Halohasta litchfieldiae: one gene and its partner. The protein of the gene in region 1 binds, or shares a complex with, the protein of each later gene. Links are inferred from orthologs where the notes say so. Each region holds a gene or a part of one and is shown on either strand. Other genes may lie near its edges.

Region 1 (2,743 bases):
GACGGCATCACCCGATGGCTCGTTACAGCCATTGTTTTTCATCGGCATACTACTCAGCGTGTTCGTGATTCTCAGGGAAGCCACCCGACACGTAGCCGAGTCAGCGACTCGATAGTAGCCGATCTCATTATCCGGCTGATCTCTGTCTTCGACACACGATCCGGTAGAGAAACAGCTCAACGGGTTCAGCACTGCCGCTCACGAATGTAAAAACGACCTCAGCGGCAAGGTGCCGCTCAGGCAAACAGTTCGTCGACGGCTTCCTCGGCTGCCTCGATGGCTTCGTGGGCCACGTCGTCGGGGTCAGCGTCGGTGTCGTCGACGGTATTCAAGTAGACGTCGACATCGAGAATCCCGTCATCGAATCCGACGGTGATGTCGAGGTCTTTGACTGCACTGTTCGCAAATCGGGCAAAGACGAGACCTTCAGCGGCCTCGGCGGCCGTCTGAACGACGGTCTCGTCAGTCGGCTCCGACATTTAGGCGCCTGCGCCGCCGGGGCCCTGCGGACCACCGGGGCCGCCTGCACCGCTGAGCATCTCCTGAAGCTCTTCCTGAAGGTCCTCGAAGCGTTCTTGGACGCGGGTTTCCTGTTTGGTGAGCTGCTCGACGCGGACTTCGAGGCTCTCCTGTTTCTCTTCGAGGTCCTCGGCGGCCTCGTCGTAGTCGGTCTGGATCAGCAGTTCGCCGACCTCGCGGTACATAACCGAGTCATCGTCGACGCCTTCGAGGGCTTCGAGGGCGGTCTCGGTGTCGTTGAGCTGGGTCTCGGTCTGCTGTTTCTGTTCGGCGACGTTCTGTGCTGTCTCTTGAAGATCCTGGAGCGTTTCGAGCTTCTCCTGGGCTTCTGGCGGCAGATTACCCTGCATACCTTCCGAGTTGGTCGCCACACCCAAAAACCCCCGCAATTCCGATGGCCACCTGTATCGAACGCCTCACAATTCAACACGGCTGATTACGGTGGTTACGAGTGCCGTGTCGACTCACAGCCAGCCACCTGTTCGGCCACCGAGAGATACCGAAGCCAGCTGTTGAGCCCCGCCCGAAGCGCGACCAGATCGTCGGCCGCAATGTCGACCTCGACCCGCGTATTGGTTCGGCTCACACCAGCCGTCGACCGGTCGGCGTCGAGTTGGTCGACTTCGACGCGGACGCTCCGCTCGATGAGTCGTGCGGCCGCGGCGGTCGGATACTCGAAGCAAAGAGCTGCAGTATGAACGTGCGGGGACACCGGGTTACTCGACGGGGACTTCTTTGATGCCGCCGCCGCGTTCCTTCAGCAGGACGCGGTGACCGCAGTACGGACAGCGAACGCCGCCGTACTCGTCGAGCGTCACGTCTCGTTTACAGCGGGAACATTTGTAGCTCATCGGGTGTGTTATTCGTCTTCGGAGAGTGCCGCGCGGATCGACCGTCGGACCTGTCGTCCACCGGGCGTCTCTGGCTTGTAAGCCCCGCCAGCGAACTTCTCGCCGGTCTCTTCGTTGACCCAGATGCCGGTGCCGACGCGTTTGACGCTGTCGCCGTCGACCTCGGCGTTCTGCATTCCCGCTTCGATCTCTTTGACCCGCTTGCGTGAGACGCGTCCGTACCGTGCGCCAAATCGGCCAGCGCTGCCGGTAGATCGTGCCTTGTTTTCGGCCATAGTAGCAGGTGCTACTGCCAGTATAGGTAAAAAGCTGTTGTGTCGAGCCTACTGTGTGAGCCGCTTTCAGGATGCGGTTTCGGCTCTCAGTCGACAGCGCCTACTGCAGATCTTCCTCGGCCAGCGCCTCGTTGAGATCTGTCCGTACTCGCTCGCCGGTTTCGAGATCCATCGCGGTCGTCACCAGTCGGTTTTCCTGAACGCTTGAGCCATCCCGCAACAGCATTCGCACGTTGCCGTTGGTATCTGCCCGTGTAATCTTCGCCCGGAGTCCCTTCTGGGAGCCGATTCCCCCGGCATCAATCGGGCCGGGAATGATTTTCTTGATGTGTGGATGGTCCGCAACCACGCTGATCGCTTTTCGTCCTTGCCGGTCGCCAATAATGGTCGAGTGGCTGCCGCCGATTTTCTCGCGTGGCGGGATGTCGACGACTTCGAGGGCTCGATTCCCCCGCCGATCAATAACTGCCTGCACGGAGTTGTCCTCTGGAACGCGATAAAACTCGTAATGGAGCTGTTTGCGCGTCTCTCGAAGGGGTTCGCGCTCACCGGCCGCAAACACGGTTTCGGGGCGCTTGCGCTGGATCTCGTCGGCGACCCGTCCCGCGAAGTTGCGGAGTTCCATCACGGCGTTTCGGTCGTGGTGGTCATCGTCCGGTTCGGGAACGGTTGTGATCGTGGTCTCGCCGAGGATGTCCTCGTCGTCGAGCATGGTGAGGGTGGCCGCCTCGCGGTCGAACTCGACGACGACCCCGTCGCAGTTGGCAGTGTGACAGACCAGACAGTAGTCGCCCGGTCGGTCGAGGTCCGCGTGGCACTGCCCACAGTGCATAGCGGAACATGAGGGCCAGCGATTAAAACGTCATCCGTTCGGTACGGTCCCAGTCGACTCGTTGTCTCAGTTCCAGAGAGCCACGCTGAGCGCCCCGCATGCCTTCTCACTCGTGACCGCTGATCCGAACCGGCTCGTACGGTTCTTCGAGATACGACAGTTCGTTGTCGGACAAGTCGATAGAGAGCGCTTCGACGGCGTCTTCGAGGTGGTCGACGCTTGAGGTGCCGACAATCGGTGCGGTGACTGTCTCCTTGTGGAGATGC
Region 2 (2,898 bases), 2.2 Mb from region 1 along the record:
TTGCCGACAAGCCCCTGTTTTCGGTCACAGCGCCGACAGGACAGCTGCTGTCCCGTCCGTTCCGCGTTGTCTCCGGACGTCTGGTCTGTTTCGCTTTCACTCATTGGCCTCAACCTCCACATCGAAGTTCGACTCGATGTAGCTGGCCGCATCGTCGACGGTCATCTGATGACCGCTCGGAATCGACCGCGTACCCTTGTCGCGCTGGGCGACACGGTAGCCCGGTCGGACGAGCGTGACGGTGATGTCAAGCCCGTAAATTCCGATCTGTGGGTCGTACTCTTGGCTCGGGAACTCGGTGTGTTCGGCGACACCGAAGCTGAAGTTGCCGACGTTGTCGAACTGCGACGTCGACAGCTCCGTAATCGGGAGTGCGGTTTCGAGGAACTCGTGGGCGTCGTCGCCGCGGAGTGTCGTTTTCGCACCGATTGGGTCTCCCTCGCGGATTTCGAACTCCTGGACCGTTCGTTTGGCGAGCGTCTGGATGCTCTCTTGGCCCGCGATCTCTTCGAGGATCTCTTGGGCGTTCTGGAGCTCGCGTCCGCCTTCGCCGACGGCCATGTGGACGACGACTTTCTCGATACGCGGCTCTCGCATATCGTGGAACTCGGCTTCTGCCTCGCTCATTCGTCATCACCCGTAAAGTTCTCGTCAATGACAACGACGTAGCTCTCGATCGTCTCGTAGCTTGCGTCGTCGGCCTCGACGACAACCGTGTTCGAACCGCTGCCGAGTGTGACCTGGATCTCCTCGACCGTGCCGATCTGGCCAGCGTGCTGGCCGTCGACGGCGGTGACGAGGGCGCCCTCTTCGTAGTCGAAGTGGGCGACGATCTCCTTGGTCTCGTTGTCGACAACGAGCGAATCGTTCGTCTCGTAGCTGACGTCCTCGGTTCGGACGTTCGTTCCGTCGTGGAGTGTGAGCTGGAAGTCGCCGCCGGAGACCTGCTCCTTGTTGACGATCTTCCCGAGTCGACTACCTGCTGAGTCCTCGTCGATGGGGGTCAGCGCAAGCCGACCGCCCTCGTCGGGGAACACGCGGTAGAACTCGTCGCGTTCGGTGAACGCGAGAATGTCGAACATGCCGATTGGGCGTCGCTCGTCGGAGATTGCATCCCCGTTGACGAGAATCGAGCCCTGATTCAGCGCGTAGCGCGCTTCCTTTTTCGAGTCGACGTAGCCCAGCACGTCCCGTAGCAGGACGAGCAGGGGAACGCCGTCTTCACCGTGGGGGCCTGCGCCCGCTTTCACGGTGTAGGTTTCGGTCTTCCGTTCGACCGGCCACGAGTTCGGTACCGAGAGTCGTTTCTGGTGGTTGCTCATTCGTTATCCTCCTCGCTTTCGAGCCGGGCCTCACGGCGTGGGTCCTCGAGATCGAGCTCGATGACCTGAACGTTACTGGCTTCGAGCGGTCGGGGAACCTCCTCCCCATCGGACTTCTCGACAGTAACCTCTTCGACGTGAATGACGGCCGCTTTGAGGTCGACCTTGATGACCTCACCCTCGCTGCCAGCGTGGTCGCCACGCTGCACTTCGACGGTGTCGCCCGCGTTGACGCGGACGCTGCGCTGGTCGTACTCCTCGCGGAGTTCGGGCGAAAGCGGCGCCTTGACCTGCTCGTGTCGCTCGTGGAGCGACGCGTTTGCAGCGGATTTTCGCTGTTTGTGTGGTTGTGTAGTCATGCTATACAATCATCGTCGCTGTGGATGCAATGCTCCCGAAGCGTTCGGCGACTTCGCGTGCGATTGGGCCCTTGATGTCGGTCCCTCGAGGCTCGCCGTTCTCGTCGATGAGAACTGCGGCGTTGTCCTCGAACTTCACGCGAATACCGTCCGGTCGACGAATCGGTTTGCGCTGGCGGACCACGACGGCCTCCAGCACCTGTCGACGCATTTCGGGGGTGCCTTTGGTGACCGAGACGGTCACTTTGTCGGCGATCCCTGCTTTCGGGTGTCGGTTCTTCGTACCGGAGTAGCCCGCAACGCTGATGACTCGCAGTTCACGAGCGCCGGTGTTGTCGGCACACGTAATGAGCGAGCCCTTCTCGAGTCCCTGCGTGACGTCTGCTTTGAGTGCCTCCATCAGGCATCGCCTCCAAGCAGTTCGACGACCACGTGGGATTTCGTCTTCGAGATCGGTCGGGTCTCCGCAATCTTTACTTCGTCACCAACTTCGAGCGAGTCGAGTACACCGGGTACGTGCGCTGGAATACGGGATCGGCGTTTCATATACCGGTCGTATTTCGGCACGAACACGTCGTACTCTTGCTCGACGATGACGGTCTTTGCCATATCGGTCGAGACGACAGTCCCACTGCGGGTCTGGCCTCGAACCGGAAGCTGTCCGTAAAACGGACACTTCTCATAGTCGTACTCCTCCGGGTTCTGTGGTTCCGAAGGAAGAGGAACGTCAAGTCCTATCGCCATTTCGAATCTCCTGTGCGTTCAGTTCGTTCTGCAGGCCGCGAGAGTAGACGGCTGCCATCCACCGTAACGTAGACTCCGCCCTGGCATCCACCCTGTTGGTTTACGGAACATTCCGACGGCAAAGACTGACGAGGGCGGACCCCCGCAGTTTCCTTCCCGAGTTTGGACGAAGACCCCGAGTCCTTGCGGCCCCGTCGGTCTGACGGGTCCACTGCGGGATGATCTCCCGCTGTGACCTCGGCGGCTTCATTTGTGTGCACGCCTGCACCTTGGTCGTCAATCGATTCCTCGCTGACTGCGACTTCGAACGTCGACTGCGACTTCGGCACGCGTTTTGCACCCGAATCAGTCGACACGACAAGCGTCTTCATCGTCTCGCTGACAACGCGGCCTGAGATACCGACGGAGTCGGCACTGGCGGCGTCGACCACCCGAATCGGGAGGCCGATGAGTTCGTGTCGTGTGAGTGTTTC

The links.
Region 2: HALTADL_RS05470 (region 1) and rplX share a complex: the UniProt entries of both Methanocaldococcus jannaschii proteins name them as parts of the 50S ribosomal subunit. The link is inferred for Halohasta litchfieldiae from one-to-one orthologs.

The regions. Positions count from the first base shown.
Region 1 is NZ_CP024845.1:1,080,246-1,082,988, reverse strand. What follows is about bases 13-2,733. They hold HALTADL_RS05470 (eL43 family ribosomal protein), read right to left. Parts: upstream 1,646-2,733; coding sequence 1,379-1,645; downstream 13-1,378. Other genes in these bases: HALTADL_RS05460 (aldo/keto reductase), read right to left, coding at 2,584-2,733; HALTADL_RS05465 (DUF2103 domain-containing protein), read right to left, coding at 1,746-2,477; HALTADL_RS05475 (DNA-directed RNA polymerase subunit P), read right to left, coding at 1,236-1,370; HALTADL_RS05480 (KEOPS complex subunit Pcc1), read right to left, coding at 965-1,231; HALTADL_RS05485 (prefoldin subunit beta), read right to left, coding at 480-869. Outside these bases: more of HALTADL_RS05495, read left to right, coding at 1-12; more of HALTADL_RS05460, read right to left, coding at 2,734-2,743. UniProt on the Methanocaldococcus jannaschii protein: Binds to the 23S rRNA.
Region 2 is NZ_CP024845.1:3,246,671-3,249,568, forward strand. The notes cover bases 1-2,876. They hold rplX (50S ribosomal protein L24), read right to left. Parts: upstream 1,682-2,876; coding sequence 1,319-1,681; downstream 1-1,318. Other genes in these bases: HALTADL_RS16540 (30S ribosomal protein S14), read right to left, coding at 1-104; HALTADL_RS16545 (50S ribosomal protein L5), read right to left, coding at 97-627; HALTADL_RS16550 (30S ribosomal protein S4e), read right to left, coding at 624-1,322; HALTADL_RS16560 (50S ribosomal protein L14), read right to left, coding at 1,683-2,081; HALTADL_RS16565 (30S ribosomal protein S17), read right to left, coding at 2,081-2,425. Outside these bases: more of HALTADL_RS16570, read right to left, coding at 2,877-2,898. UniProt on the Methanocaldococcus jannaschii protein: One of two assembly initiator proteins, it binds directly to the 5'-end of the 23S rRNA, where it nucleates assembly of the 50S subunit. Located at the polypeptide exit tunnel on the outside of the subunit.